One region of the Rhizobium sp. 62_C5_N11_2 genome, then DNA from elsewhere that is predicted to be linked to it. Evidence: predicted binding sites of a transcription regulator. Region 1 holds the regulator's gene; the other holds the start of a gene.

Region 1 (16,220 bases):
CTGTTATCGGTGAGGGCGTCAAGATCGGTCCCTTCTGCCATGTTGGGTCGCACGTCGTCCTGCATGCGAATGTCGAGCTTTTGTCGCATGCGGTCGTTACCGGCCGCACCGTGATCGGCAAGGGCACGCGCATCTTCCCGATGGCGGTCGTCGGCGGCGATCCGCAGAGCGTGCATCACGGCGGCGAGGAGACGACGCTGACCGTCGGCGCCCACTGCACGATCCGCGAAGGCGTGACGATGAACACCGGCACGGCCGATTTCGGCGGCCAGACGATCGTCGGCGACAACAATCTCTTCCTTGCCAATTCCCATGTCGCGCATGACTGCCGGGTCGGCAATCACGTGATCATGTCGAACAACGTCATGCTCGCCGGTCATGTCGTCATCGAGGATCGTGTCATCCTGGGTGGTGGCTCGGCCGTTCACCAGTTCACCCGCGTCGGCCGTCAGGCCTTCGTCGGCGGGCTCTCGGCAGTGAGCTACGACGTCATTCCCTACGGCATGCTGAACGGCAATCCCGGGCTGCTGAGCGGCCTCAACGTCGTCGGCATGACGCGCGCCGGTGTCGACCGCGCCGTCATTCATAGAGTGCGCCGCGCCTACAAGTCGATCTTCGAAGGAACGGGCTCGGTCCGCGAAAACGCCGCCGCCATCCGCGAAGAATATGCCGATTGCGAGCAGGTGGTCCACATCCTCGATTTCATCGCCGCTGACAGCGACCGCGCCTTGTCCTCGCCGACCCGGGGACAGAAGGGCTAGTCCGTGACTTTATCCGGCGACACCGCTGCGGGCCGGCTGGCGATCATCGCCGGCGGCGGCCTTCTGCCTTCCTATGTCGCCGAAGCCGCGCGAGCGGCGGGCGAAAATCCCGTCATCGTCGCGCTGAAGGACGAAAGCGACCGGCGCTGGGAAGGGTATGACCATGCCGTCATCGGCATCGGCGATTTTGCAGCTCTCGAGGGCCTCTTGAACCGCTACGGCATCGGCCGTGTCGTCATGTCCGGCAGCGTGCGGCGCCGGCCGGAATGGCGCGAGGTGCGCCCGACGCTGCGCACTCTGATGAAGATGCCGGCCGCGATCCGCACCTTGCTGTCCGGCGGCGACGATACGGTGCTGCAGATGGTGATCCGGCTGATCGAGGGAAACGGCCGGCGTGTCGTCGGTGCCCATGAGATCGCCCCGGACCTTCTTGCCGCCGTCGGCCCGCTCGGCACGGCGATACCGGGCGAAGAAGACCGGCGCGATATCAACCGCGCGGCGGAAGCCGCCGAAATGCTCGGCCGGCTCGATGTCGGCCAGGGCGCCGTCGCCATCGGCGGGCGTATCGTCGCGCTGGAGGGTCTTGAGGGCACGGACGAGATGCTGGAGCGTGTCGCGGGTCTCAGAGCCGCCGGGCGCATCTCGCCGCGCCGCCGCGGCGCGCTTGTCAAGCTCTGCAAGCCGCAACAGGATATCCGTGCCGACCTGCCGGCGATCGGCGTTTCCACGGTCTTGAACGCGAGGAAAGCCGGCCTTGCCGGCGTCGCCGTCGAGGCCGGCCGCTCGCTGGTGCTCGATCGCGCCGCCGTCATCAAAGCCGCTGATGAGGCCGGGCTTTTCGTCTGCGGCATCGATCGCGGCCTGCCGTCATGGGGGCTCGAATGAACGGGGCGCCGCTGAAGATCGCCGTCATTGCCGGCGAGGTGTCGGGGGATCTGCTTGGAGCAGATCTCATTGCCGCCCTGAAGCGGATTCATAGAGGACCGGTGGAACTCGTCGGCGTCGGCGGCGAGGGGCTGCAGGCGGAAGGCTTGCGGTCCCTGTTCGATTTCTCCGAGCTGTCGATCATGGGCATCACCCAGGTGCTGAGTCGGCTGCCGAAGCTCTATACCCTGATCCGCCAGACGACGGCTGCCATCATTGCCGCAAAGCCTGATATTCTTCTCATTATCGACAGCCCGGATTTCACCCATCGCGTCGCCAAGCGTGTCCGCACCGCGCTGCCCGATCTGCCTGTTGTCAATTACGTCTGTCCGAGCGTTTGGGCCTGGAAGGAATATCGCGCCACGCGCATGCTCGGCTACGTCGATCATGTGCTCGCCGTCCTGCCCTTCGAGCCGGCAGTGATGCGCACGCTCGGCGGGCCTGAGACCACCTATGTCGGCCATCGCCTGACCGCCGATCCGGCGCTGCTCGAAGCGCGGCGGTTGCGCGCCGGGCGCGCACCCGTCGGCGAAGCGGGTAAGACGATCCTGATGCTTCCTGGGTCAAGATCCTCCGAAATCAGCAGGCTGCTGCCGTTTTTCGAGGACGCGGCCAGGGAACTCGTCGCCCGCAACGGCCCGATGCGTTTCCTGCTGCCCACCGTGCCGCACAATGAAGCGCTGGTGAAGGGTCTCGTCGCCGGCTGGGCCACGCCGCCGGAGGTCGTGGTCGGATCCATGCAGAAGTGGAAGGCCTTTGCCGAAGCGGATGCCGCGATGGCGGCTTCCGGTACGGTCATCCTCGAACTCGGCCTTGCCGGCGTGCCGACGGTGTCCGTCTATAAGACGGATTGGATCATCAGCCTGCTGACCAAGCGCATCAAGGTATGGACGGGCGCATTGCCCAATATCATCGCCGATTATGCCGTCGTGCCGGAATATCTGAACGAGGTGGTCCGCGGCGCAAGCCTGGCGCGCTGGATGGAGCGGCTGTCGGCCGATACGCTCCAATTGAAGGCGATGAACGAGGGTTACGATCTCGTCTGGCAACGCATGCAGACCGAAAAGCCGCCCGGCGAGCACGCCGCCGAGATCCTTCTCGACGTGCTGGAAAAGAAAAAACCCGGTCATTTCTGACCGGGTTTTCTTTTGGGTTCTTTTAAAGCGATCAGCGCTTCGAAACCGGGATGTAATCGCGCTTCGGTTCGCCGACATAGAGCTGGCGCGGACGGCCGATGCGCTGTTCCGGATCCTCGATCATCTCGTTCCACTGCGCGATCCAGCCGACGGTGCGGGCAAGCGCGAAGAGCACTGTGAACATGGTCGTGGGGAAGCCCAGCGCCTTCAGCGTGATGCCGGAATAGAAGTCGATGTTCGGATAGAGCTTCTTTTCGATGAAATATTCGTCGGTGAGCGCGATGCGCTCCAGCTCCATCGCCACTTCGAGCAACGGATCATCCTTGATGCCGAGTTCGCCAAGCACTTCATGCGTCGTCTTCTGCATGATCTTGGCGCGCGGATCATAGTTCTTGTAGACGCGGTGACCGAAGCCCATCAGGCGGAACGGATCGTTCTTGTCCTTGGCGCGGGCGATATATTCCGGAATGTGGTCGACCGAGCCTATCTCGTTCAGCATGTTGAGCGCTGCTTCGTTGGCGCCGCCATGCGCGGGGCCCCAGAGGCAGGCGATGCCGGCAGCGATGCAGGCGAACGGGTTGGCGCCCGACGAACCGGCGAGACGGACGGTCGAGGTCGAGGCGTTCTGCTCATGATCGGCATGCAGGATGAAGATGCGGTCCATGGCGCGGGCAAGCACCGGATTGACCACATATTCCTCGCAAGGCACGGCAAAACACATTCGCAGGAAGTTCGAGGCATAGTCGAGGTCGTTCTTCGGGTAAACGAAGGGCTGGCCGATATGGTACTTGTAGGCCATGGCGGCAAGCGTCGGCATCTTGGCGATCATGCGCAGGCTGGCGACCATGCGCTGGTGCGGATCGGTGATGTCGGTGGAGTCGTGGTAGAAGGCCGACAGCGCGCCGACGCAGCCGCACATGACCGCCATCGGATGCGCATCGCGGCGGAAGCCGGTGAAGAAGCGGCTCATCTGCTCGTGCACCATGGTGTGGTGCGTGACGCGATAATCGAAATCCTTCTTCTGCACGGTGGTCGGCAGTTCGCCGTAAAGCAAGAGGTAGCAGACCTCGAGGAAGTCGCCATGTTCGGCGAGCTGCTCGATCGGATAGCCGCGATGCAGCAGGACACCTTCGTCGCCGTCGATGTAGGTGATTTTCGATTCACAGGATGCAGTCGACGTGAAACCCGGATCGTAGGTGAAGGAAGCCGTGTTCTTGTAGAGGGCACCGATATCGATGACGCTCGGTCCGATCGTGCCGCTTTTAACGGCAAGGTCGACTGATTTGTCACCGATTTTTATTGTAGCGCTTTGATCCGTCATGCTGATCCTCCGAAATGGCGGTGGCGCCATAAAAGCGCCATAGGGGTTAAGCGTCCTCACCGATAGCTATATGATCGCGAGGCTAATGCCAAGTTACCGTGATGGCATTTTGTGCATTGCAGTATCACCTTTTAGGCACTGCAGCGATGAGCCGCATGCATATCGGAAGCCGATGATTCGACTGCTCTTTTGGCTCTTTCAATTTTCCCTCACTTTTCAATCGATTATTCTTGCCGGATTTGATTGGCGGTTGCATTCTGGCTGTCTGGGCGAGTGACCTTGGGCAGCACATGCAGGAGTTGACGACAGTCGAATTGCGGCCGGAAGCAGGCGCCGGCCTTGCCGACTCCGCCGGTTTTTCTCCGCCTGTCGTGGTGACGCGGCCTGCAAGGACGCAGTCGGCGACACCGTGGCGCCACCGGCTGCCGGCAGCAGCCTCGCAATCGCTGCGTGGTGGCATGCGCATGCTGGGCGAAGAGGCGGACCATGGCCGCCTGCTGCTGTTCTCACCGGTCTTCCTCGGCGCCGGCTCAGCCTTCTGGTTTCTAGCGGCATCGGACTTCCCGCTCGTTGCATCGCTGCTCTGCCTGTTGGTGCTGACCGTCGCGGTTCTCATCGCCAGCCGCAGCCGGGCGGCATTGCGGGCAACGCTGCTGGCGCTTGCACTTGTCGCCTGCGGCGTGGTCTCGGCGCAGCTCGAGAGCCGACGGGCTTCGACCGTGATCCTCGATTCATCAGTGACGACGACGGTGACCGGCCGTGTCGAGCGGCGCGAAGGCGATGGTCGCGGGCGGTGGCGCTATATTCTTGCCGTCACCGGCACTGAGGCGCCGGAGGTGAAGCGGCCGCCGGGGCGCATAACCGCGATCGCCCGCGGCGCGGACGCGCCTTTCGAGATCGGTGATATCATAACCGGCAGGGCACGGCTGACGCCGCCAGCAGGTCCAGCGCTTCCGGAGCTCAACGACTTCTCCTTCGGTGCCTATTTCGATGGCATCGGCGCCAACGGCTTCTTCTACGGTGCGCCGACAAAGGTCGATTTGCAGGCAGGTCCGCAAGCGGCCAGATCGACGACGGAAGCGCTGCTCGAAGGTCTCTATCGGCTGCGCAGCGGTATCGGCGACCGCATAAGGTCGATCCTGCCCGGCGACACCGGCGCTTTTGCCGCTGCTCTGGTGACGGACGAGCGGCGCGCCATCTCGAATGAGACGACGGAGGCGCTGCGCCAGTCCGGTCTGGCTCATATCATCGCTATCTCCGGCCTCAACATGGCGCTGTCAGCCGGCATCTTCTTCGTCGGTTTCCGCATGCTGCTCAGCCTCTTTCCCGGTGTCGCCCAAGCCTATCCGACCAAGAAGATCGCTGCTGCCGGCGCGCTCATCGCCGTCACGGCCTATTTCCTGATCTCCGGCTTTGCCGTCTCGGCCGAACGCGCCTTCATCATGATGGCGATCATGTTGATTGCCGTCTTCTTCGACCGGCCGTCGATCAGCCTGCGCAATGTCGCTCTCTCGGCGCTCGTCATTCTCGCCATTTCACCGTCCGAGGTCTTGGGTCCGAGCTTCCAGATGTCCTTTGCCGCGACATTGGCGTTGGTATCTGGCTACCAGCTGTGGAAGGACCGGCGCGTCCGCGAAAACGCTTTCCTGAAGCTGCCGGTTTTTCGGCCCGTCGTTACGGTTGCGGGTTTCTTCGGCGGCGTCTTCCTGACCTCGCTGATCGGCGGCTTTTCCACCGCGCTGTTTTCGATCGAGCATTTTCATCGCCTGACTGCCTATGGCCTGCCGGCAAACCTCGCGACGATGCCGATCATCTCCTTCATCATCATGCCGGCCGGGTTGCTGGCGATGCTGCTCATGCCTTTCGGTCTGGACGTTTTGCCTTGGAAGGTCGTCGGATTCGGCCTCGATCTGGTGATCGCGATCGCAAAGACGGTGTCCGGCTGGGGTGGCGACATCGGCATCGGCCGCTTGCCCGCTTGGTATTTCGCGATAGCCGTCGCAGGCTTTCTGCTGCTGACGCTGCTCCGCACCCGGCTGCACCATATCGGCACATCGATCATCGCGGTGTCGACGCTCGTCCTCTTGCTTCTGCCGGTTCCCCGGCCGCCGGATCTGGCGATTTCGGAGGATGGTGGTCTCGTCGCAATCGTCGAGGCGGGGGCCATGGCTTCCAACCGTGAAAGACCGCCGGATTTCATCTTCGACCAGTGGCAGAGAGCGCTGGTCCTGCCGACGCATCACCCGCCGAAGATGCTGGATGGTCCTGCTATCCCGCCGGAGGGAGAAGACCGCCGCGTCAGGCTTTCCCGCGATCAGCAGAACGAAGCAAGGTCGGCGATGCGGGCGGCTGCAGCTGGTGGTGAAGCAAACCGCTTTTCCTGCGTCAAGAAGGCCTGGTGCATATCAAGGCTTGGCAATGGTCACGTGGTTGCTGTCATCGACAATGCCGCCTATCTCGGTCCGGCATGCGACGCGGCCGATATCGTCGTGACGTCGGTCCGCCTGCGCTTCAACAGCTGCCGCTCAGGGGCGACGCTCTTCACCGGCGAAACGCTGCGCAGGACCGGTTCCGTCGAGTTGCGCTTCGCCGACGCCGGCCTGGAGGTCGCAACCGCATTCGATGCATTGTCGCGGCCATGGATGCGGCATCGCGCCTATGACTGGCGCAGCAACAGTTTTGCCGAATCCGGACTGCCTGATGTCAGTGATAGCGGCGAATGAGGCCGACGAGCTTGCCCTGAACCTTGACGCGGTCCGGCCCGAAAATCCGGGTCTCGTAAGCCGGGTTGGCCGCCTCCAGCGCGATCGAGGCGCCTTTGCGGCGGAAGCGTTTGAGTGTCGCTTCTTCGTCATCGACGAGAGCAACGACGATGTCGCCAGGACTTGCGGTGCTGCCGTTGCGAATAATCACGGTGTCGCCGTCGAAGATGCCGGCGTCGATCATCGAATCGCCCTTGACCTCGAGCGCATAATGTTCACCGGAACCGAGCATGTCCGCCGGAACGACGATTTCGTGGGTGTTGTTCTGGATCGCCGAGATCGGAACACCGGCGGCGATACGGCCCATGACCGGCACGGATACCGAGTTGCCGTTGTCGGCGACGGGTTTTGCCGGAGCAGGAGTGGCGACCGGCTGCGGCTTGCCAAGGCTGCCCTCGATGACGCTGGGCGAAAAGCCCCGCCGGGGCTGAATGCTGGGGCTGTAGGCCTCCGGAAGCTTGATAACCTCGAGCGCACGGGCGCGGTTCGGTAGGCGGCGAATGAAGCCACGTTCCTCGAGCGCCGTAATCAGCCGGTGAATCCCGGACTTGGAAGCGAGGTCCAGGGCATCCTTCATTTCGTCGAAAGATGGCGGAACGCCGGATTCCTTCATGCGCTCATGAATGAAAAGGAGAAGCTCCTGTTGTTTGCGCGTGAGCATCGACGTTGTGACCTCGTGATTGAAACAAATCCAGAACAGACACTATATGTTCCATATGTGTTCCGCAAGTAGCTAAATTTCCGTAAAACTTGGCGCCAACTCGTTGAGATTTTTATTTTCATTCGCCGGATTGGGACACATGTCTTGCATTGAGGGGCGCGCCATCGCACATCTCTTGCCGCTTCCAGGAGGGATATCATGAACGAGCGTTCCGCCAAGCCGCACCCGCTGGATCATGTGGTGCTGCCCGTCGTCAATATCGATCTGGCGCGCGAGAGGCTTGGCAAGCTCGGCTTCACCGTTGCCGCCGATGCACGCCATCCCTTCGGAACGGAAAACGCCTGCGTCTTTTTTGCCGACAAGACTTATCTGGAGCCGCTCGGGATTGCGAGTGTCGAGGAGAGCGAGGCCTCAGCGCGGCAAGGCAATGTTTTCACCGCCCGCAACCGGGCCTTCCGCTTCCGCTGCGGCGAGGAGGGGCTTTCGGGGCTTGCTTTCGGTAGTAAGGATGCCGGCATCGATCATCAGAACTTCGTCGGCAACGGATCGAGCGCCGGCGAGATGCTGCAGTTCACCCGGCCGATGACGATGCCGGACGGTTCTGAGAGCGTCGCCGGCTTCAAGCTGGCTTTTGCCGGCGACCTGCGAGCGCCCGATCTCTTCCTTTTCAGCGTCGAACGCGTCAATCCGCTGCCGGCCGACCGCGGCGCGCTGGAGACGCATGCCAATGGCGTCACCGGCATTGCCGAGATCGCGCTCTGCGCGCCTGATGCCGCCGCTTTCGGAGCCTTCGTCGGCCTTGCCGTGGCGCAGGCGGCAGTCGAGAAAACCGGTTTTGGCGTCAATGTTGCTGCTTCGAACGCGAAAATCAGCCTGATGACGCCGGAAGGGCTAGAAGCCTATTTCGAGATCGCCGGCTCATCCGCCGATCGCGGCCTCCGTGGCCGGGCAATCCTCTTCATTGTCGCCGATCTTGCCGTGACAGAAGCGCATTTGGCTGCTAACGGGGTGACATACACGCGCAAGAACAATCGCATTCTGGTGAAGCCCGCGCCCGGGCAGGGCACGCTCTTCGCCTTCGAGGAGACACGATGAGCACTGAGACGAATTCCGAAGTCAAGATCGGCGAAGGCCAAGGCCAGGTGACCTTTTCCAATACCGGCCGCCTGTCGCTAATTGCCGGTCCCTGCCAGATGGAGAGCCGCGACCACGCCTTCATGGTTGCCGGTACGCTGAAAGAGCTTTGCGCAAAGCTCGGCATCGGCCTCGTCTACAAGAGCTCCTTCGACAAGGCGAACCGCACCTCGCTCTCGGCTGAGCGCGGTATCGGGATCGAAAAGGGCATGGAGGTCTTTGCCGACCTCAAGAAGGAGTTCGGCTTTCCTGTCCTGACCGACGTTCATACCGCCGAGCAATGCGCGGAGGTGGCAAAGATCGTCGACGTCCTGCAGATCCCGGCCTTCCTTTGCCGCCAGACCGACCTTCTCATCGCCGCCGCCAAGACCGGCCGCGTCGTCAATGTCAAGAAGGGCCAGTTCCTCGCCCCCTGGGACATGAAGAACGTCCTGAAGAAGCTCAACGCCAGCGGCAATCCGAACGTGCTGCTGTGCGAGCGCGGCGCCTCCTTCGGCTATAATACGCTGGTTTCCGACATGCGCTCGCTGCCGATCATGGCGGCGATGGGCGCGCCCGTTATCTTCGATGCCACCCATTCCGTTGCGCAGCCGGGCGGGCAGGGCGATTCCTCCGGCGGTCAGCGGGAATTCGTGGAAACACTGGCGCGCGCAGCAGTGGCTGCCGGTGTTGCCGGTGTCTTCGTCGAAACCCACCAGGACCCCGACAATGCACCTTCGGACGGCCCGAACATGGTCTATCTCGAGGACATGCCGCGGCTGCTTGAAAAGCTGCTTGCCTTCGATGCGGTCGCCAAGGCTTGACGTTCAACAGCCTGACATGATCGTGCTATAGGCATGTCGCGAAAAAGTGTGCAGCGGTTTTGCGACAACGACATGCGGAAAGCCAAAGACCTAAAGCGTGGCAAGCGAATCTGAAAGATCGCGACGCGCTTTAGGCGAGATCCAAACACTGGTTCGAAGGCTGGAAATTGCAGCATTGTAATTTGCACGCCTTCGACTAAGACAGGTTTCGAACCGACTTATCACCACCCACCGAGCAGGAAGAACCCATGACTGCAATCACCGATATCATCGCCCGCGAGATTCTCGATAGCCGTGGCAACCCCACCGTCGAAGTCGATGTCTATCTCGAAGATGGCAGCATGGGCCGCGCGGCCGTTCCCTCGGGCGCCTCGACGGGCGCGCATGAGGCGGTCGAACTGCGCGACGGCGGCAAGCGCTACCTGGGCAAGGGTGTCGAAAAGGCGGTGGAAGCCGCCAACACCGAGATCTTCGACGCGATCGGCGGCATCGACGCCGAAAACCAGATCCAGATCGACAACATCATGATCGAGCTGGACGGCACGCCGAACAAGTCGCGCCTCGGCGCCAACGCCATCCTCGGCGTGTCGCTCGCCGTCGCCAAGGCTGCTGCCCAGGCGTCCGGCCTGCCGCTCTACCGTTATGTCGGCGGCGCTTCCGCCAGCCTGCTGCCGGTGCCGATGATGAACATCATCAACGGCGGCGCCCACGCCGACAATCCGATCGATTTCCAGGAATTCATGATCCTGCCAGTCGGCGCCGATTCGATCGCCGAAGCCGTGCGCATGGGTTCGGAAGTCTTCCATACGCTGCGCAAGGAACTTGCCGCGCAGGGCCATAACACCAATGTCGGCGACGAAGGCGGTTTCGCACCGGGTCTGAAGAGTGCTTCGGAAGCTCTCGACTTCATCATGAAGTCGGTCGAGAAAGCCGGCTACAAGCCAGGCGAGGACATCTACCTCGGCCTCGACTGCGCCTCGACCGAATTCTTCAAGGACGGCAAATACGTTCTCGAAGGGGAAGGCCGCACGCTGGAATCGGGCGCCATGGCCGAATATCTGGCTGAGCTCGCCGCCAAGTATCCGATCATCTCGATCGAGGACGGCATGGCCGAAGACGATTGGGACGGCTGGAAGACGTTGACCGACCTGACCGGCAAGAAGACCCAGCTCGTCGGCGACGATCTCTTCGTTACCAACTCCGCCCGTCTTCGCGACGGCATCCGCATGGGCGTCGCCAACTCGATCCTCGTCAAGGTCAACCAGATCGGCTCGCTGACGGAAACGCTCGATGCCGTCAACACGGCGCACAAGGCGGCCTATACCGCCGTCATGTCGCACCGCTCCGGCGAGACCGAAGATTCGACCATCGCCGATCTCGCCGTCGCCACCAACTGCGGTCAGATCAAGACCGGCTCGCTGTCGCGTTCCGACCGTCTTGCCAAGTACAACCAGCTGATCCGCATCGAAGAGGGCCTCGGCCCGCAGGCCCAGTATGCCGGCCGCTCGATCATTCGCGGCTGATCGGATCTGATGTTCAATGGTTTAACCCGCGCCTTCCCGGCGCGGGTTTTTTATTGCCCGGTTTTTAGAGTCAACGAACGGTTAATCTCTGCGCGTTAGATTGAACGAATTGGTAATGCGTTCAAGAGCATGCGTGTATGTGGACAAAGCATCATAAGAAGAGAAAGATCGGTCGCTTCGTCATTCCGGCCATGACGGTCGCCTTCCTCTCCTATTTCGGTTATCATTGCATCCATGGCGATTACGGCCTGCGCGCAACGGAGACGTTCGAGCATCAGCGTGTCGCGCGTGAAAAAGAGCTTGCAGTCTTGAAGGCGAAGCGCGAACATCTGGAAAATCAGGTCGCGCTCCTCAGTGACGGCTCGCTCGACAAGGATATGTTGGACGAAAAAGCGCGTTATCAGCTCAACATGTCGCGCGCGGACGAGATCGTCATATTCAACCATTATTCCAATTAACCGAAAACAGGTTAATTGGAATTTTCATAGTTTTTCCAATAATTTAGCAGCGAATACGAGCCATGCAATTATGGCATTGCTGTGGTCATATTTCTTCCCTATGGTACGCCCCACCAAGAAACGACAAACCCATAGGGAGGGTTGAATGGCGCCGCGAAAGACCGCGACCGTTTCCAGCCGCAAAACTGCAGCAAAACCGGCAGCCAAAGCATCGAATGGAGGCCCTGTAGCCGACTTCGATCGCAATGAAGAGCTCAAGGCCTATCGCGAGATGCTGTTGATCCGCCGCTTCGAGGAGAAGGCCGGCCAGCTTTACGGCATGGGCTTCATCGGCGGCTTTTGTCACCTCTACATCGGTCAGGAAGCTGTCGTCGTCGGCATGCAGATGGCGCAGAAGGAAGGCGACCAGGTCATCACCGCCTATCGCGATCACGGCCATATGCTGGCAACCGGCATGGAAGCACGCGGCGTCATGGCGGAACTGACCGGGCGTCGCAGCGGCTATTCCCACGGCAAGGGCGGCTCGATGCACATGTTCTCGAAAGAGAAGCATTTCTACGGCGGTCATGGCATCGTCGGTGCCCAGGTCTCGCTCGGAACGGGTCTTGCCTTCGCAAACCGCTACCGCGGCAACGACAATGTCTCCATCGCCTATTTCGGCGACGGCGCCGCCAACCAGGGCCAGGTCTACGAGAGCTTCAACATGGCTGCTCTCTGGAAGCTGCCGATCGTCTATATCGTTGAGAACAACCGTTACGCCATGGGGACGTCGACCGCGCGCGCCACTGCGCAGTCGAACTACTCGCTTCGTGGATCCGGCTTCGGCATCCCCGGCATTCAGGTCGACGGCATGGACGTCCGCGCCGTCAAGGCTGCGGCCGACGAGGCGCTCGAACACTGCCGTTCCGGCAAGGGCCCGATCATTCTCGAAATGCTGACCTATCGTTATCGCGGTCACTCCATGTCCGACCCGGCGAAATATCGCTCCAAGGACGAAGTGCAGAAGATGCGCTCCGAGCATGACCCGATCGAACAGGTCAAGGCTCGCCTCGTCGAAAAGGGCTGGGCTTCCGAAGACGATCTGAAGGCGATCGACAAGGATGTCCGCGATATCGTCGCCGACAGTGCCGATTTCGCCCAGGCCGATCCGGAGCCGGATGCATCCGAGCTCTATACCGACATTCTGCTCTAATCGGGGAGGGAACCCATGCCTATCGATATCCTCATGCCCGCCCTCTCTCCGACCATGGAAGAAGGCACACTGTCCAAATGGCTGAAGCAGGAAGGTGACAAGGTCACCTCCGGCGACGTGATTGCCGAAATCGAAACCGACAAGGCGACGATGGAAGTCGAAGCTGTCGATGAAGGGATCATCGGCAAGTTGCTCGTCGATGCCGGCACTGAAGGCGTCAAGGTCAATACCAAGATCGCCGTTTTGCTGCAGGACGGCGAATCCGCTTCGGACATTTCCGCCGCCAAGCCCGCTGCCGCGGCAGCGCCCGCGGTTGCCCAGGAAGAGAAGCCGACCAACACCGGTTCCGCCTCCGCGCCGCTTCCGGCCGAGCCGAAGGCTGTCGTTCCGAACGACCCCGAAATCCCGGCCGGCACTGAAATGGTGTCGACGACCGTGCGCGAAGCGCTCCGCGACGCCATGGCCGAAGAAATGCGCGCCGACGAAAACGTCTTCGTCATGGGCGAGGAAGTCGCCGAATACCAGGGCGCTTACAAGGTCACGCAGGGGCTACTGCAGGAATTCGGCCCCCGCCGCGTCGTCGATACGCCGATTACCGAGCACGGCTTTGCCGGTGTCGGCGTCGGTGCCGCAATGGCCGGCCTTCGCCCGATCGTCGAATTCATGACCTTCAACTTCGCCATGCAGGCGATCGACCACATCATCAACTCCGCCGCCAAGACGCTCTATATGTCCGGTGGCCAGATGGGTGCTCCGATCGTCTTCCGCGGTCCGAATGGTGCCGCGGCTCGCGTCGGCGCCCAGCACAGCCAGGATTATGCAGCCTGGTACAGCGCCATTCCCGGCCTGAAGGTCGTCATGCCCTATACGGCATCCGACGCCAAAGGCCTGCTGAAGGCTGCGATCCGCGATCCGAACCCGGTCATCTTCCTCGAAAACGAAATTCTCTACGGCCAGCACTTCGACGTGCCGAAGCTCGACAATTTCGTCCTGCCGATCGGTAAGGCCCGCATCCATCGTCCGGGCAAGGACGTCACTGTGGTCTCCTTCGGCATCGGCATGAGTTATGCGACCAAGGCTGTCGCCGAACTCGAGAAGATCGGCATCGACGTCGAACTGATTGACCTTCGCACCATCCGCCCGATGGACCTGCCGACTGTCATCGAATCGGTGAAGAAGACTGGCCGTCTGGTCACCGTCGAGGAAGGTTATCCGCAGTCCTCCGTCGGCACCGAAATCGCCACCCGCGTCATGCAGCAGGCCTTCGACTATCTCGATGCGCCGATCCTGACGATCGCAGGCAAGGACGTTCCGATGCCTTACGCCGCCAATCTCGAAAAGCTTGCCCTTCCGAACGTCGGCGAAGTGGTCGATGCGGTGAAGGCTGTTTGCTACAAATAAGGGGAGGGTGTTTCGATGCCGATCAATATCACGATGCCCGCCCTCTCTCCGACCATGGAGGAAGGCAATCTTTCCAAATGGTTGGTCAAGGAAGGCGACAAGGTCAAGTCTGGCGATGTGATCGCCGAGATCGAGACCGACAAGGCGACGATGGAAGTCGAAGCCGTCGATGAAGGCACGGTCGCCAAGCTCGTCGTTGCCGCCGGCACCGAAGGCGTCAAAGTCAATGCGTTGATCGCGGTTCTCGCCGCCGATGGCGAGGATGTCTCCGCTGCCGCAAGCGGTGCGGGTTCCGCCGCCCCAGCGCCGAAGGCAGACGGTGCAGCCGCGCCGAAGGCCGAAGCTGCACCGGCTCCGGCCCAGTCCACTCCGGCTGCGGCACCTGTAACCGCCGCCGCGCCGGCCTCGGTTTCATCGGATGGCAGCCGCACCTTCTCTTCGCCGCTTGCCCGCAGGTTGGCCAAGGAAGCCGGTATCGACCTTTCGGCAGTCGCAGGCTCCGGCCCGCACGGCCGCGTCGTCAAGAGCGACATCGAAGCCGCCGTTGCCGGCGGTGGCGCCAAGGCTGCTGCTGCGCCCGTATCCGCTGCCGCCCCGCAGGCTGCCGCGCCGGCTCCGGCCGCCGCTGCGAAGGGCGCGTCCGAAGAAGCCGTGCTCAAGCTCTTCGAACCGGGCTCCTACGAGCTCGTGCCGCATGACGGCATGCGCAAGACGATCGCCAGGCGACTGGTCGAATCCAAGCAGACGATCCCGCATTTCTACGTCAGCGTCGATTGCGAGCTCGATGCGTTGCTGGCGCTACGCGCCCAGCTGAACGATGCGGCTCCGCGCAAGGACAACGCTCCGGCCTACAAGCTCTCGGTCAACGACATGGTCATCAAGGCCATGGCGCTGGCGCTGCGCGACGTTCCGGATGCCAACGTCTCCTGGACCGACAGCAACATGGTCAAGCACAAGCACGCCGATGTCGGCGTCGCCGTCTCGATCCCCGGCGGCCTGATCACCCCGATCATCCGCAAGGCCGAGGAAAAGACCCTGTCGACAATCTCCAACGAGATGCGCGATCTCGGCAAGCGGGCCAAGGATCGCAAGCTGAAGCCTGAGGAATATCAGGGCGGCACCAGTTCCGTCTCGAACATGGGCATGATGGGCGTGAAGAACTTCGCAGCCGTCGTCAACCCGCCGCATGCGACGATCCTCGCGGTCGGCGCCGGCGAACAGCGGGTCGTCGTCAAGAAGGGCGAAATGACGATTGCCACCGTGATGTCCGTCACGCTCTCGACCGACCATCGCTGCGTCGACGGCGCGCTCGGCGCCGAGTTGCTCCAGGCCTTCAAGGGCTACATCGAGAACCCGATGGGCATGCTTGTCTGATAGCGGCGCGGAGGCGGAAATGACCAAGACCGTTCTTTGCTATGGTGACTCGCTGACCTGGGGTTATGACGCCGAGACGATCGGCCGTCATGATTACAAAAATCGCTGGCCGAGCGTGCTTCAGGCAGCGCTCGGCCATGAGGCGCGCGTCATCGCCGAAGGCTTGAACGGTCGCACCACCGCTTTCGACGACCATCTCGCCGATTGCGACCGCAACGGTGCGCGCATCCTGCCGACGATCCTGCAGACCCATGCACCGCTCGACCTCGTCATCCTTCTGCTCGGCACCAATGATATGAAGCCGGTCGTGGCAGGCTCGGCCTTTGCCGCCTGCCAGGGTATCAGCCGACTCGTGCGGCTGATCCGCAATCATGCCTGGCCCTTTGAATTTGATGGGCCGGAGATTCTGATCGTGGCGCCGCCGGCGATCCGCGCGACGGGCAACGTGCCCTTCGCCGCATCCTTTCCCGGCGGTATCGAGGAATCGGCGAAGCTTGCAACGCTTTATCGTGATCTTGCCGACGAACTCGGTTGTGGCTTCTTCGACGGCAATTCCGTCGCCAAGACCACGCCGATCGATGGCATTCACCTCGATGCGGACAATACGCGTGCGCTCGGACGCGGGCTGGAATCGATCGTGCGGATGATGCTGGGGATCTGACCATGGCCTCCTTCATCGCCCTCCGGCAGGCCTCACGGCGGGATGCCTCGGAGCTGGCGATTCTGGCGGATATCGCATCGCGCGGGTTTGCCTCCTGGCTCTGGTTTGC
Region 2 (16,220 bases), 1.8 Mb from region 1:
CCGGTACCGGCTGAAATGCCTGGTCAAGAACCGGCGGGCAAAGGCGTTCTACCTTTCCCATGGTTTCCATGTGACCGGCAACGGCGCGTCGCCGGAGGGCGACTATGAGGAGCTGAGCTTTTTTCCGGTTTGACTGCCGCCGCCGGCCGCCGAAACCGAGCCAAACGAATATTGACCGGTTTTATCGCGCCGGCAGCTGCCCGGCGATCTCCTCGGCGCGGTTCTTGTGGCGGTCGGCCTCGCTTTGCCAGCGGATGGCTTCCTTGGCCTCGGTGCGGGCGCGCTTGCGGTGTTTGCCCTGGCTGAACCAGGTGGCGGCCGCGCCGATCAGCATGCCTGTAATCAGCGCGATGAACAGGAAGACGAAGAAGGGCGCGGAAACCGCGAGCACCTGATCATCAGGCCGGAACGGATTGAAGGCGAGCGTGACGCTCTGCCGGTTGGCGACGCAGAAGACGATGAGGATGACGCCGAGCGGCAGCAGAATCAATAGGTTGACGATCTTCTTGGCCATTTGAGGTCTCCACGCGGCAGATTGCGCCGGTCTTTTTGAGGGGCGCGTTTCATGCTTACAGCACGACGCGTCTTTGTAAGACGCGCAAAGCACGATGCGTTACCAGAATAGGAAAACGGCCCTCGAGTTCAAGTGCGGTTTCGCCGCAGGCGGTTCGCGCCGCTCAATCCTCTTCGTCGGCCTGGCCGGGATTGAGCCGCTCGCGCAGCTCCTTGCCGGTCTTGAAGAAGGGCACCCACTTCTCCTCGACGAAGACGGTGTCGCCGGTCCGCGGGTTGCGGCCGGAGCGCGAAGGGCGGTTCTTGACCGAAAAGGCGCCAAAGCCGCGCAATTCGACTCGGTTGCCCGCAGCCAGTGCATCCGTGATCTCGTCGAGAACCGCGTTGACGATATTCTCGACGTCGCGATGATAGAGATGCGGGTTGCGTGCGGCAACAATCTGCACCAATTCGGACTTGATCACATTCGCCCCCTTAAATTATTGATTTCTTATCAATCGTGGCCAACCTGCCAAACTGAAAGCAGCCCGTCAAGAAGCAACTTTGGGGGCAGGATTCCATTGATATCCTGGGTTTTCATGAGATCATCATAACCGAAGATCGTAATCAACCGCGAAACAGCCCCAGCGAGCAGAAAGGGCGTATTGCTCTTCTTGTCCCAGTCGACCATCGGCAGATCGCCGTCGACGCCGCGTGATTTGAGATAGGCACGGATCTCAGCCTCGCCGCCGATGGCATCGACGAGTTTCACCTTCAGCGCCTGGCGGCCGGTATAGATCGTGCCGTCGGCCAGTTTCAGCACCTCGTCGCGCGGCAGCTTGCGCCGGTCGGCGACCAAGTCGACGAACCAGTTATAGCTGTCGACCACCATGTTGCGGATCATCGCTTTGGCTTCCTCGCTCGCCTCGTGGAAGGGCGAGGGCTCGGCCTTCAGCGGCGAAGACTTGATCTCCTGCAGCGAGACGCCGATCTTGTCGAGCAGCGGCTGGATCTGCGGATACTGGAAGATGACGCCGATCGAGCCGGTAATCGAGCTGTCGCCGGCAATGATGGTATCGCCGGCGGTGGCGATCATGTAGCCGGCAGAGGCGGCAAGTGTGCGCACGTCGGAGACGACAGGCTTCTTGGCTGATATCGCGCGGATCGCCTTGAAGATTTTTTCGCCGCCATAGGTCGTGCCGCCGGGCGAGGAGATCGAAATCACTGCTGCCTTCACCTGGTCGCTGGTCTCGACCTTCTTCAGCCGCTCCAGAAGCTCGTCGTCGTCGACGATCAGCCCCGATATCGTCACATGGGCGATGTGCGGGCGCTCCGTCCCGGTATCGCCGAGGGCGAAGCGGTAGAAGGCGAAACCAAGTGCCACGATGAGGGCCACCGCGATGAGGCGCCAGAAGCCGAGCTTGCGGCGCAGCCGACGGCGATCCGCGATGATCGAACTGTCCATAAAAACCTCCAGCGCTGGCACCGGCTTCGGCATGGCGCCGATCGACCCGGTGAAATAGGGTGGCAGCGGCCCGTACGAATGCCACTTTTCAATGTTTTTCCGTTTTGTTGCTTGTTGCAGAAAAAATTCCATATTGGCAAGCCAATGTAATAATGCGAAACGAACTGTGATTGGCGGCCGGCTTTGTTATGAAGGCGCGGCGATCACCGCACATGGACGAGGCCTATGCTCGATACCCTGAAGAACAACGGACATGCCGCCTATTCAGGGTCGGGCAAGAATGCCTATGGCGATGCGTTGTTCCATTCCGCCCGCGTGCGGCGGCTGAAAATATTGCTGCCGGTGGCGGCCCTGGTCATCGCAGCGAGCCTCACCGCGGTGGCGTTGGTCCGCATCTATCTGCCCGAGAACATCAAGTTGGAAGGCGCCAAGATCGAGAACGGCAAGGTCGTGATGGAAAAGCCGGCGATCGCTGGCCGCAATTCCGACGGCATCAACTATTCGATGCTGGCCGAAAGGGCGCTGCAGGACATCCGCAATCCCAATCTCATCACGCTCGAAACCATCAAGGCCGCCGTGCCGATGAATGACGGCCTGATCGCCCGCGTCGTCGCCTCGACCGCAGACTACAACCGCACTACCGACAATCTGCATATGACGGCCCCCTTCACTTTGGTGCTGAGCAGCGGCCTCAATGCGAATTTCCAGTCCGCCCAGCTCGACATCAAGGGCGGAAACATGCGGAGCGACGATCCCGTCACCATCACCAAGGACAATGCCTCCATTGTTGCGCAGTCGATGGAGATAACCGATAAGGGGCGGGTGATCACATTCGAGGGGAATGTTCGCATGAATGTCGATCCATCCACCATCCATAAACAGGGCACTTAACCAGCCGGGTCATCCATGACAAAAGATTGTCGCATTTCCACTTGCAAGACAGGCATGGCATTCGTTGCCGGCGCATTTGCCCTCATTCTGACGGCCTCGGGCGCGGGTGCGCAGTCGACCACGATGTCGGGCATGAAGCTTTCCAACGACCAGCCGATCCAGATCGAAAGCGACAAGCTTGAGATCCATGACCAGGAACACACCGCGCTTTTCACCGGCAAGGTCAAGGTCGTTCAAGGCACGACGACGATGCAGTCCGGCAAGATGACCGTCTATTACAAGGACAAGGCGGCAAAGCCGGCTGCCGACGGGGCGCAACCCGCTGCCCAGCCGGAGCAGTCGGCCTCGCTTGCATCGGGAAGTGCAGATATCGACAAGATCCTGGTGACGGACAAGGTCCTCTTGACCTCGGGCACGCAGACGGCGACCGCCGATGACGGCAATTTCGACATGGCCTCGCAGACATTCATCCTCACGGCAGATGAGGGGAACAAGGTTATCCTGTCGGACGGGCCGAACGTCTTTACCGGCTGCAAACTGACGGTTCACATGCAGACTGGCCAGGCGGAGCTTGAAAGCTGCGGCGGGCGTGTCCAAATTCAGCTCGATCCGAAATCGAAGCCGAATACACCGCAGCAGAAGCAGAACTGAGAAGCCGGCCTCCCACGTGAAATTATCATCGCTATCCACCATGTTCGGCAAGCCCGGGCCACAAGCTGCGGGTGCCGCCGACAAGAGCCGTTATCAGGGAACGTTGATCGCACGCGGTCTGACGAAGACCTATGCGACGCGGCGCGTCGTCAACGGCGTCTCGCTGGTGGTGCGCCGCGGCGAGGCTGTCGGCCTGCTCGGCCCGAACGGCGCCGGCAAGACCACCTGTTTTTATATGATCACCGGCCTTGTGCCGGTGGACGAAGGCACGATCGAGATCGACGGCAACGACGTCACGACCATGCCGATGTACCGCCGCTCACGTCTCGGCGTCGGTTACCTGCCGCAGGAAGCCTCGATCTTCCGTGGGCTGACGGTGGAAGAGAATATCCGCGCCGTCCTCGAAGTGCATGTGAAGGACAAGGCTGAGCGCGAGCAGAAGCTGAACGAGCTGCTGGAGGAGTTCCATATCCAGAAGCTGCGCAAGAATGCCGCCGTCGCCCTTTCCGGCGGTGAGCGCCGCCGCCTCGAAATCGCGCGTGCGCTTGCGACCGACCCGACCTTCATGCTGCTCGACGAACCCTTCGCCGGCGTCGACCCGATCTCGGTCGCTGACATCCAGAATCTCGTTCACCACCTGACGGCGCGCGGCATCGGCGTTCTCATCACCGACCACAATGTACGCGAGACGCTGGGTCTGATCGACCGCGCCTACATCATCCATGCCGGTGAGGTGCTGACCCATGGCCGGGCGAACGACATCGTCAACAATCCGGAAGTGCGCCGGCTCTACCTCGGCGACAATTTCAGCCTCTGATACCGGGCGGCCCGCAGAAATTCACCTTGTCGGCATAGTTCCGCTTGACCAAATACAATAAAAAAGCAATTTTTGGGCCAACTTGGATTTCCGTGGCCTGAAGCCTTGATCGGACGCGGTTTCCCGGAGGAATCGAGGGGAGTTTCGCGTCCGTCATGGCACTGTCCGCCAATCTTTTCCTGCGCCAGACCCAGTCCCTGGTGATGACACCGCAACTGATGCAATCCATCCAGTTGCTGCAGATGACTCATTTCGAACTCAACCAGTTCATCGCCATGGAAGTGGAGAAGAACCCGCTGCTCGAATTTCCGTCGAATGACGGCGAGGCGGTCGGAGAACGTGGCGAAAGCGAAGATGAGCAGTATGCTCATCAGCCGGAGGATGCCGGGTCGGACGATGGCTATGACAACCGCGCCGAGGCGCTCTCCAGCGACTGGTATGACAATGGCGGCAGTGCCAGCACGAGCCGGCTGAACGACGAACTCGACGCCAATTATACCAATGTCTTTCCTGATGACGGCGCCCCACAGCGCCTCGATGCGCCCGAGCTCGTCAGCCAGTGGAAATCGATGCCGGGCAGCGGCGAGGGCGCCGACTACGATCTCGACGATTTCGTCGCCGGCCAGGTATCGCTGCGCGATCACCTCGCCCAGCAGATCCCCTTCGTCCTGCCTGACATGGCCGACCGGCTGATCGCGCAGAATTTCGTCGACCAGCTCGACGACTGCGGTTATCTGCAGGCCGATATCGTCGAGGCGGGCGAGAGGCTGGGCACGAGCCTCGCACAGGCCGAGCGCGTGCTCGCCACCCTCCAGAGCCTCGATCCGCCGGGTGTTTTCGCCCGCAGCCTTGCCGAATGCCTGGCGATCCAGCTCCGGCAGAAGGACCGATACGACCCCGCCATGCAGGTTCTGGTCGAAAACCTCGAACTGCTCGCCCGGCGCGATTTCGCCACGTTGAAGCGGCTCTGCGGCGTCGACGAGGAAGATCTTCTCGACATGCTCGGCGAGATCCGCCAGCTCAATCCGAAGCCCGGCAGCGGTTTCGAGGCAGGTGTTTCCGAAGCGATCATGCCGGATGTGGTCGTCAGAGCCTCCTCGGACGGCGGCTGGCTGGTCGAGCTCAATCCGGATACACTGCCGCGCGTGCTGGTCAACCAGTCCTATTTTTCCCGGGTGACAAAGAACGGCGAGGATCACGCCTTCCTCTCCGATTGCCTGCAGACCGCCAACTGGCTGACGCGCAGCCTTGATCAGCGGGCAAAAACCATCATGAAGGTGGCAAGCGAAATCGTCCGCCAGCAGGACGCCTTCCTGCTGCACGGCGTCGATTATCTGCGCCCGCTGAACCTGAAGACGGTCGCCGAGGCGATCAAGATGCATGAATCCACAGTCAGCCGCGTCACCTCGAACAAATATATGCTGACGCCGCGCGGCCTCTTTGAACTCAAATATTTCTTCACCGTCTCGATCAGCGCCGTCGCTGGTGGCGACAGCCATTCGGCTGAGGCCGTGCGTCACAAGATCCGTGCGCTGATCCTGCAGGAAAGCCCGGAAGCGGTGCTTTCCGATGACGATATTGTCGACATGCTGAAGAAGGGCGGCGTCGATCTCGCCCGCCGCACGGTTGCGAAATACCGGGAGGCGATGAACATCGCGTCTTCGGTCCAGCGCCGCCGCGAGAAGCGGGCGCTCGCCAAGGTCGCCGGCTTCTGACGCTGTCATGCTTCGACCTGGATCGAAGCATTCTGCCCGCAAATCCCGTTATTCCTCTCCAGCGCCCTGCGTCTTTTCAGACGCGCAACGGCGCTGCAACCCTTTGAATTTTCTTGAACGAAGATCGAAATGCCGACGATGACGCCGCGAAATCCGAACCTCGCCAGGGAGCTTTTCCTGCTGCTGGTGCTGGCGACCCTTTGGGGTTCCTCCTATAGCTTCATCAAGATCGGCGTCGAGACGATCCCACCTATAACGTTGATCGCCGCCCGCACGCTGATTGCTGGGGGCATTCTGCTGGCCGTGCTGCGCCACCGGCGTGTCCGCCTGCCGCGCGATCGTGCGACCTGGCGGCGGTTTTTCGTTCAGGCCTGTCTGAACAGCGTCGTTCCCTTCACGCTGATCGCCTGGGCGGAACAGTCCGTCGATGCCGGATTGGCGGTGATCCTGAATTCGGCAACGCCGATCTTCACCTTCCTGCTGACCGTGCTGATGACCCGCCATGAGCAGGTGACGCTGCGACGGCTTTTCGGCGTTATGGCCGGGCTTGCCGGCATCTGCCTCGTCATCGGCGTCGAAGCGCTCGGCGGTCTCGGCGAAAGCCTGATGGCGCAACTCGCCATCATCCTGGCGACCATCTGCTATGCAGGTGCCGCGATTTTCAGCAAGAACTTCAAGGGGCTCGATCCCGCAGTGCCGGCGGCCGGCTCGCTGATCTCAGGCGCGGTCATTCTCTTGCCCATGAGCCTCGTCGTCGATCGACCCTGGGAGCTCGATCCCTCGGCAGCATCGATGCTGGCGCTGCTTGCCCTCTCCGCTTTTTCGACGGCGCTCGCCTTTGCGATCTATTTCCGTCTCATCCAGACGCTGGGCTCGGTCGGAACCACCTCGCAAGCCTATCTCAGAGTGCCGATCGGTGTTGCGATCGGCATCGTCTTTCTCGGCGAGAGGCTGAGCTCGACGGCCTGGATCGGACTCGTCTGCGTCATAGCAGGCGTCGCTGCCATGACGATCCGCGCAAAGGTGAATACAACTCAAGAGCGAAACGCGTAAAGTGGTTGGGGTGGTGATTGGCGGCATGCGTTGCCCAGCAAGGTACCAGACACACGTTGTCCGAGTGCCGCTGATGGTGATTCGCCGCCCTATTGACTTTTCGGTAACCTGTGGCTAGAAGCGCGCCGCAATCGGTGCCGTGAACGGCATCTGGAGTTATCCCCATCATCCCCAGGGCACCAAGGACCCGCAGGCCTAAGCCGATCTTGCTTGAGATTGCGCGAAGTGCTTGGATGAACCTGATGCTTGGCGTAAACTGATACCCGCAAACGACCATAAGAAGGGAAACTCCATGAGTGTGCGTGTATCCGGGAAACATATGGAAATTGGTGAATCCTTCCGTCAAAAGATCGAGGACCAAATTGGTATGGCCATCACGAAATACTTCGACGGGGGATATTCCGGCCAGGTGACCGTGGAAAAGGCGAGTTCTCGTTACTCGGCGGATTGCAAGCTGCATCTGGACAGCGGGGTGGTGTTGCATGCGGCCGGCGAGGCGACCGACCCGCAGTTGGCTTTCGACGCCGCCTCCCAGCGGATCGAAAAACGGCTGCGGCGTTACAAGCGCAAGCTGAAGGACCATCACGCCGGAAACCATCTGAATGGTTTTGCAGAGGTCTCCTACACGGTTATGGATTCCGTTCCTGATCACGATGATGAAATCGCCGACGATTTCGCTCCCGCGATCGTCGCTGAAAGCACGAAGCAGTTGAAGACCATGTCGGTCGCCACCGCCGTGATGGCGCTCGACATGACCGACGAGCCGCTTCTCCTGTTCCGCAGCCCCGGCAAGGAACATCTGAACATCGTTTACCGTCGGCACGACGGAAATATTGGCTGGATCGATTCAGCCAGTATCAAAGGCTGAGATCAGGGTGGTGAGCGGCGGTATTGCCGCCGCTCCTTGCATTATCTGATCCCGGCGACAGAAGGAAAAAGAAATGGCATTGGCAGATTTGCTCCATCAGGATGCGATCATTCCCGCCCTCAGAGTAAATTCCAAGAAACAGCTGCTTCAGGAGTTGGCCGCAAGAGCCGCCAGGATCACCGGGCTCTCCGAACGGGAGATCTTCGACGTCATCCTGCAGCGCGAGCGCCTTGGCTCGACCGGCGTCGGCAACGGCATCGCCATTCCCCACGGCAAGCTGGTCAACATCCATTCGATCGTCGGCATCTTCGCCCGGCTGGAGCAGCCGGTCGATTTCGAGGCGCTGGACGACCAGCCGGTCGATCTCGTCTTCCTGCTGCTTGCGCCGGAAGGGGCGGGCGCCGATCATCTCAAGGCTCTGTCGCGGATCGCCCGCGTGCTGCGCGATCACGATCTGGTCGCCAAGCTGCGCGCCACCGATTCCTCCCAGGCGATCTATGCCTTCCTCAACGAAGAGCAGACGTCGAACGCTGCCTGACGCACGTCGCGCGATAACGCATCGATTCTCGAATGCAAAAAGGCGCCTGATCTCTCAGGCGCCTTTCGCATTATGATGCGCTGAACGATCAGAACTCTTCCCAGCTGTCCTGCGCCACGGCCGCGGATCCAGGCGACGGGGCAAGGGAGCGACGGACCGCCGGGGCGCTCACGCGAAGCGAAGGGGCCGTAGCTGCCGGCGCGCGCATCTTTTGCGCGACGGAGGCAAGGGCTGCGGCGTTCCTCGAACCCGAGACATTGAAGCGGGTGGCGAGCGCCTTCAGCGTCTGCGCCTCGTCGTTGAGTGCGACGCTCGCCGCGGTCGCTTCCTCCACCATGGCCGCATTCTGCTGCGTCACCTGGTCCATCTGGTTCATGGCCTGGTTGATTTCCTTCAGGCCGACAGCCTGTTCGCTGGCCGATGCCGAGATCTGCCGGATGAGGTCGTTGATGCCCATCACCTGTTCGGCGATCTTGTGCAGCGTGCCGCCGGCGCGCCCGACGAGATCGACGCCTTCCTTGACCTGGACGGCCGAGGTGTTGATCAGCGTCTTGATTTCCTTGGCGGCATTGGCCGAACGCTGTGCGAGTTCGCGCACCTCCTGGGCGACGACGGCAAAACCCTTGCCGGCTTCCCCGGCACGCGCCGCCTCGACACCGGCATTCAGGGCCAGCAGGTTGGTCTGGAAGGCGATCTCGTCGATGACGCCGATGATCCGCGAAACCTCCGTCGAAGATTGTTCGATCCCTTGCATCGAGGCAATCGCCTTCTGCACCACTTCGCCGGACTTTTCGGCATCCTGGCAGGCGAGGTTGACGTTCTCGGCTGCCGTGCGCGCATTCTCGGCGCTGGAATCGACCTGCGCGGTGAGCTCGTTGAGCGCGGCCGCCGTCTCTTCCAGGCTCGCCGCCTGCTGCTCGGTGCGCTTGGCGAGGTCGGAAGCGCTGTTGCTGATTTCACCGGTGCCGGAGCCGATATTGGCGACGCTGAGGTTCATCGTGTTGATGGTCTCTTCCAGGCTCGCGAGCGCTGCGTTGAAATCCTGTTTCAGCTTGCCGTATTCACCGGGGAATTCGTCGGTGATGCGGTGACCGAGATTGCCCTGCGACAGCGCGGAAAGGCCGGCGCCGACGATCGAGACGATATGGCGCTGCAGCGACACCGATTCCTGGCGTTCCGATTCCGAGCGGCTACGCTCGGTCTCGGCCGCCTGCCGTTCTCTGACGGCTTCGTCTTCGAGGCGGCGGCTGTCGGCGAGCGTGAAGCGGAAGCCTTCGAGCGCCTTGGCGACCGAACCGACTTCGTCGCTGCGATCTTGTGCAGCGACCGGTTCGCCATATTGGCCGTCGCTCAGCGCCTTGACGCTGGCGACGAGCCCGCCGAGCGGCCGCTGCACGAAAGAGCGGACGGCGAAATAGAGCGCCAGCATGACGGCACCAAGCACGATCAGCCCGTTGATGATCATCATGTAGGTCTGGTCTCGCACCGGCGCGTTAATCGCCGTGTGCGGCACGTCGACGAGCACGACCCAGGTGGCGTTGACGCCGGGAACCGCGAATGGATAGACAACGCGATCGAAGGGATCGAGGCCATCATAGGTGAGGTTCCTGACGAGACCGGGCTGCTTGCTGGACAGCGCCGTCTTGACGATGTCGGCGCCCTCGCCGTCAAATTCCTTGGTCATCAGGTCGGGGATCGGCGCGACGATCCAGTTGCCGGCCTGCGACAGCAGCGTGACGCGGCCCGAACCGAAAGGATGCAGCGCCTGCAGCTTGTCGGTCAGCGACTTCAGCGAAATGTCGACGCCGCCGACGCCGATCATCTTACCATCAGACATGACCGGATAGGCAATCGAGGTCAGCAGCGTCGGCACATCTGTTCCCTCGGCCATATAGGGCGTGGTGATCGCGCCCTTGCCGCTGTCGGCGGCAAGCTTCCACCATGCGGCGGTATAATCATTGTCGAAGGTCGAATATTGAATGCCGCCGTCCTTGGTCTTCGACCAGTAGGGCGTGAAGGCGCCGTTCTTGTTGGTGCCTTCGTCATTATTGTTGGCGATCTCGGTGGTTTTGCCGTCAAGCGCGCCGAGCTGCTCGCAGAACCAGCTGCCGAAGGCGAAGGCGTTCTGCTCGAGATTGGCCTTCAACACATTGATCATGCCCTTGCGATCGAGCGATTTGCCTTCATGGCCGCGGCCGATGACGCCCGACATGGTGCGTGCGGCGCTGGCGAGTTCGCCGACATTGGCGGCGATTTCATTGGCGATCGACTTTGCCTCGAGGTTGGCCTGATCCATCGTCAGCGTCTGGACGCGATCCCGGGTCTGGCCGATGAGGAAAAAGTTCGAAACGATGAGAACAAGCGCGATGGCGATGCCGGTGATGACGATGAGTTTCGCGGCAAGCGATTTCATGCGAAAAATGAACATGGGGTCCTCGGGCAAGGATGCGCCGAACGGGCATTCTCCGGCACAGGAGCAAAGGCTCGCCCCATCATGGGGCAGCCGCCTACAGCGCCGCGCGTCTTTTCGAGAGCCGCAAAGGACGCTGTAGCACTTTGAATGGCTGCATAATTTTTTCCTTAAATCGTTTCCGATTTAAGGAATTATGCAGTGGACGTCCGGAATCCGAAAGGCGGGAGGCGCCGGCGACCACGAGGAACATCGCTGGAAATCTCTTAAATTTAAATGAAACCCTATCGATCAGGGCCATGAAAATCGCCGGAACGCCCTGAATTACAGGGAGTTTTGCCGGCGGCTTCGCAAAGAGACGCGGACTATATCCTGTCTGCGACTTCCTCGCTCAAAGGGATCGACGGTTGCGCCCCGGCCTTGAGGCAGGCGAGCGAACCGGCAACCGCCGCACGGCGCAGCGCCGAGACAAAATCGAGGCCGTCGTCGAGGCTCGCGGCGAAATAACCGCAGAAAGTGTCTCCGGCGCCGACCGTATCGACAGGTTCGATCTTGAGACCTTGCGCCCTTGAAATCGCCCCGTCGCGAATGGCGATGACCCCATCGCCGCCGAGCGTTACGATCAGCGTCTGGCCCGTCTCCGCGTGCAGGCGCACAAGGGCTGCCTCACGCGCTGCGGCGTCCATGCCTTCCTGTCCGGCAAGCCGCTCGAATTCGGTCTCGTTGGCAATGACGATATCGGCGAGCCGGCCGAGACGCGGGGCATCGGGGATCAGCGGCGCGAGGTTGAGGATGCTGGTGACGCCCTTGGCGCGGGCGGCCGACAGCGCGCGCTCGACGGCAGCAGCCGGCACTTCGAGCTGCAGCATCAGGATATCGCCTTCGTTCATGCGGCCGATCGCCGTCTCGGCATCGGTGGGCGTGACCTGGCCATTGGCGCCGGGAACGACGGCAATCATGTTTTCGCCGTCGCCGCCGACAAGGATCAGCGCCGTGCCTGTGGGACCATCGACATGTTTGATCAGAGAAAGGTCGGTGCCTGCATCATCGAGCAGGGCCAGCGCCTCCGTGGCGAAAGCATCCTTGCCGACGGCGCCGGCCATATGCACGTAGCGGCCGGCGCGCCGGGCCGCCAGCGCCTGGTTGGCGCCCTTGCCGCCGGCGGCCGTGGCAAAGCCGTTGCCGGCCACCGTCTCGCCGGGCTTCGGCAGGCGCTCGGTCGTGGCGATGAGATCCATGTTGATGGACCCGAAAACTGTGATCATGAATGTGTCCCGTCTTCTGGAGCCTGCAAATGAAATCATGCTCCAACTGTTTCATGCGGGCGAGACACTGCCCGAAGCGGTCACTCCTCGTCAACCACCCGGAGCTTCAGAAGACCGGTGCGGCTTTCCACCGATTTGGCCGCGGCTTCGCTGTCGCGGGCGGGTTTTGCATCGCTGCCACCCGCCTCGAATTCCAGCGCTTCGATCTTGGCGCCGCGCCTGGTGAGCTTGTCGGCTGACGTGACCACCATGTCGATATCCTTCTGCGCCATGGCGAAATGGCCCTGCAGCTTGCGCACCCGCTCGTCGAGGCGGCTGAGATCGTCCATCAGGATCGCCACCTCGCCCTGGATCAGATGCGCCTGCGCCCGCATGCGCTGATCCTTGAGCACGGCCTGGATGACCTGGATCGACAGCATCAGCAGCGACGGCGAGACGATGACGATACGCGCGCGGTGCGCCTTCTGCACTACCGGTTCGAAGTGCTCGTGGATCTCGGCGAAGATCGATTCGGACGGCACGAAGAGAAAGGCCGTATCCTGGGTTTCGCCCTGGATCAGATATTTCTCGGAAATGTCCCTTATATGGACCTCCATGTCGCGGCGAAATTGCTGGCCGGCGATCTTGCCGGCCTCGGGGCTGCCGGCGTCGCGGATCGCGTTCCAGGCTTCGAGCGGAAATTTTGCGTCGATCACCAGCGGCGGCGCGCCGTTCGGCATGCGGATCGTGCAGTCCGGCCGCGAACCGTTGGACAGCGTCTGCTGGAAGGCGTAGGCGCCCATCGGCAGGCCGTCGGCGACGATCGTTTCCATCCTGGACTGGCCGAAGGCGCCGCGCGTCTGCTTGTTGGACAGAATGGCCTGCAGCCCGACGACATCTTTGGCGAGCGTCTGGATATTGTTCTGTGCGGCATCGATGACCGCCAGCCGCTCCTGCAGCCGCTGCAGGTTCTCATGCGTCGATTTGGTCTGCTCGGTGATTGTCGAGCTGACCCGCTGCGACATGCCGTCGAGGCGTTGGCTGATCGCCTGGTTGAGTTCGCTCTGCCGCGCGCCGAAGACCTCGGTCATGACAGCGATGCGGCCATGCATCTCCGCCTGGATCTTCAAAAGCTCTGCCATCCGCGCTTCGTTTTCCTCAGCCCGAAAGGTCGCTTCCTCCGCCTGCTCGCGGCGAAGGCTGGCACTGCGCAGGAGAAGCACGACCACCAGCAGGGCGAGGGCGGCGAGACCTCCGCCGATGAGCGCCAGCATGGCCGGGCTGATCGAGGCAAGGGAAAGGGCGAGCGATTCGGAATGGATGGTCATGCCGCGAGCATAACAGAAGAAATGGCAATACATAGATCAAAACGTGAACGGAATGGGCGGCCCCCAATATCCTCGCAAGCTATCGCTCTTCCTCGCTCGGAGAGAAGAAATCGCCGTCCGATTTAACGATTGCTCAACCATATTGGCCAAAACCTGCGCGCAGAAATTCCTTCCCGCGCGCGTCGCGCCAAGTACAGAGATCCCCATGACCGCCCAGCAGACCGACAACGCCCTCAGGCAGCGCCTCGATTTCATCGAACTGGATGAGGCAGCGCGCAAGTCGATGCGGGATCTGCGCCCGGTCATATCGGAGCTGATCGGCGGTGCCCTCGATAAATTCTACGCCAAGATCGCCAAGACCCCGGCTGTCGCAGGCTTCTTCGCCGATAAGAGCCATGTCGACCATGCCAAGAAGCGCCAGCAGGATCATTGGGCCAATCTCGCCGGCGGCGCGTTCGACGAGAGCTATGTCAACGGCGTGACCGCGGTCGGCCGGACGCACGCCCGCATCGGGCTGGAGCCGCGCTGGTATATTGGCGGTTATGCCATCGTCATGTCCGAGCTCGTCAAGGGCATCATGGAGAAGCAGTGGCCGTCGATCTTTGCGCGCCGAGAGGGCAAGGCATTGGCCGAGAAGCTGTCGGCCGTCATCAAGGCCGGTATGCTCGACATGGATTATTCCATCTCGGTCTATCTCGAGACGCTTGAAGCCAAGCGCCGCGCCTTGGAAGAAGAGCGTGCCCAGGCCGAATCCGATCAGGCGATCGCGTTGGAGCAGCTGCGCCGCGGTCTGGAAGCGCTGTCGAAGGGCGATCTCGAAGCCACCCTGCCGTCCGACCTGCCGGGCAATTTCCGGCAGATGGCCGAGGACTACAACCGCGCCGTCAGCGCCCTTCGCCAGTCCTTCGCCTCCGTGCGCGAGACTTCTGGCCATATCATGAGCGGCGCCGACGTCATTTCCAATGCAACCAACGATCTGGCGCTGCGCACTGCCCAGCAAGCGGCAGGCGTCGAGGAGAGTTCGGCCGCCCTGCAGCAGCTGTCCGTCAGCGTCGGCCAGACGGCGGCCAATGCCGAGAAGGCTTCGGACGCCGTGCGCGAGACGCAAGAGAAGGCGAAGAACTCCGGCGAACTCGTCACCAGCGCCGTCTCGGCGATGGCCGGCATCGAGAAATCCTCGACCGGGATCTCCAAGATCATCGGCGTCATCGATGAGATCGCGTTCCAGACCAATCTGCTGGCGCTGAACGCTGGCGTTGAGGCGGCGCGCGCCGGCGATGCCGGCAAGGGTTTTGCCGTCGTCGCCCAGGAAGTCCGCCAGCTCGCCCAGCGCACCGCGGAAGCGGCGAAGGAGATCAAGAACCTGATCTCGCAGAGCTCGACCCAGGTCAATCAGGGCGTCGGCATCGTCTCCAGCACCGGCGAAGCGCTGAACGACATGATCAGCCGCATCGACATCATCAACCGTTTCGTCGCCGATATCGCCGCCGCCGCCCGCGATCAGGCGACCGGCGTCAACGAGGTCAGCGTCGCCGTCCGCAACATGGGTGCGATCACCCAGCAGAATTCGGACATGGTCGAGCAGTCTTCGGCGGAAACCCGCCGCCTCAAGGACGAGGTGGAGACCCTGATCGAGCTGCTGCGGCGCTTCCGCGCCCGGCCGGAAGGCCATTCCGCCAGTGCTGCCCGCCGGGCGGCCTGAGGCGAATAGAGCCTTTCCTGGTCAGATTGCAGCATTCTGCCGGAGCAGGTTTTCGTCAGGGCAGAGGCGATTGGCGACGGGCATACCTCTTGGTACGTCCGAGCCGATCGCCTTTGATCCTGGCGGAAAGATGCCCGGCCCTTCGGGTTGGCTGAAACGGGCCGGCTGATCGACCGGCCGGCTTGGCCGTAGAGCTTGGCTACGACGCGCGCCGGCCGGTCGACCATCCGACTCCGTTTGAGCCAACAGAATGATTCAATCTGACCAGGAAAGGCTCTATGGCGAAATTCCAGGCGGGGATGCAAAAAAGCGTATTCCCCGCCTGCCGGATAATTCCATAGTCGGAAAAGATGGGTTATGGGAACGCCATGACCATCAAGCCACTCATCATTCTTCCTGATCCCGTTCTCCGCCAGCTGTCCAAGCCGATCGAGCGGGTGGACTCCGACCTGCAGCGTCTTGCCGACGATATGCTCGAAACCATGTACGACGCGCCGGGCATCGGCCTTGCCGCCATCCAGATCGGCGTGCCGCGCCGCATGCTCGTCATCGACATCTCGCGCGAGGGCGAGGAAAAGCAGCCGCAGGTGTTCATCAATCCGGAGATCGTCAAATCCTCCGACGAGCGCTCCGTCTATGAGGAAGGCTGTCTTTCGATTCCGGATTATTATGCCGAGGTCGAGCGCCCGGCTGTCGTTTCGGTCAAATATCTCGACCTGAACGGCAAGGAACAGACCGTGGAAGCCGACGGACTGCTCGCCACCTGCCTGCAGCACGAGATCGACCACCTGAACGGCGTGCTCTTCATCGATTATATCTCGCGGCTGAAGCGGGAGATGGTCATCAAGAAATTCACCAAGGCGGCAAAGTCAAAGGCGCTGTGATGCTGCGTTGAAAATTCACCGGCGAGGCACTATGATATCAGTGATATCATAGTGGAGGTGCCGAATGGGCGACCTGCTTATTCGAGATGTTCCGGATGCAATGAAGCTGCAGCTTCAGGAAAGCGCGCAGCGCAACGGCCGCAGCCTTTCGGAAGAGGCGAT

Evidence for each region. Region 1 encodes LexA, which represses DNA repair genes until DNA is damaged. Its sites were predicted from a motif close to TGTTCNNNNTGTGTTCNG; they were not measured.
Region 2: AB8B31_RS00285 (DNA recombination protein RmuC) is a predicted target of LexA. The motif match lies at 13,505-13,522, and genes of this name have one in related genera.

The regions. Positions count from the first base shown of each region.
Region 1 is NZ_JBPWPW010000001.1:1,802,814-1,819,033, forward strand. Features, by position in the region: gene lpxA (acyl-ACP--UDP-N-acetylglucosamine O-acyltransferase) at 1-761, shown strand, start outside; gene AB8B31_RS09185 (LpxI family protein) at 765-1,646, shown strand; gene lpxB (lipid-A-disaccharide synthase) at 1,643-2,821, shown strand; gene gltA (citrate synthase) at 2,853-4,142, opposite strand; gene AB8B31_RS09200 (ComEC/Rec2 family competence protein) at 4,433-6,865, shown strand; gene lexA (transcriptional repressor LexA) at 6,846-7,565, opposite strand; gene AB8B31_RS09210 (VOC family protein) at 7,764-8,660, shown strand; gene kdsA (3-deoxy-8-phosphooctulonate synthase) at 8,657-9,502, shown strand; gene eno (phosphopyruvate hydratase) at 9,751-11,025, shown strand; gene AB8B31_RS09225 (FtsB family cell division protein) at 11,163-11,483, shown strand; gene pdhA (pyruvate dehydrogenase (acetyl-transferring) E1 component subunit alpha) at 11,629-12,675, shown strand; gene AB8B31_RS09235 (pyruvate dehydrogenase complex E1 component subunit beta) at 12,691-14,076, shown strand; gene AB8B31_RS09240 (pyruvate dehydrogenase complex dihydrolipoamide acetyltransferase) at 14,092-15,450, shown strand; gene AB8B31_RS09245 (SGNH/GDSL hydrolase family protein) at 15,470-16,111, shown strand; gene AB8B31_RS09250 (GNAT family N-acetyltransferase) at 16,114-16,220, shown strand, end outside.
Region 2 is NZ_JBPWPW010000001.1:45,226-61,445, forward strand. Features, by position in the region: gene AB8B31_RS00220 (GNAT family N-acetyltransferase) at 1-133, shown strand, start outside; gene AB8B31_RS00225 (LapA family protein) at 182-514, opposite strand; gene AB8B31_RS00230 (integration host factor subunit beta) at 678-977, opposite strand; gene sppA (signal peptide peptidase SppA) at 1,007-1,957, opposite strand; gene lptC (LPS export ABC transporter periplasmic protein LptC) at 2,183-2,848, shown strand; gene AB8B31_RS00245 (LptA/OstA family protein) at 2,864-3,499, shown strand; gene lptB (LPS export ABC transporter ATP-binding protein) at 3,540-4,316, shown strand; gene rpoN (RNA polymerase factor sigma-54) at 4,472-6,031, shown strand; gene AB8B31_RS00260 (DMT family transporter) at 6,161-7,084, shown strand; gene hpf (ribosome hibernation-promoting factor, HPF/YfiA family) at 7,377-7,952, shown strand; gene ptsN (PTS IIA-like nitrogen regulatory protein PtsN) at 8,026-8,490, shown strand; gene AB8B31_RS00275 (methyl-accepting chemotaxis protein) at 8,579-10,918, opposite strand; gene AB8B31_RS00280 (ribokinase) at 11,266-12,165, opposite strand; gene AB8B31_RS00285 (DNA recombination protein RmuC) at 12,246-13,472, opposite strand; gene AB8B31_RS00290 (globin-coupled sensor protein) at 13,678-15,174, shown strand; gene def (peptide deformylase) at 15,543-16,058, shown strand; gene AB8B31_RS00300 (FitA-like ribbon-helix-helix domain-containing protein) at 16,123-16,220, shown strand, end outside.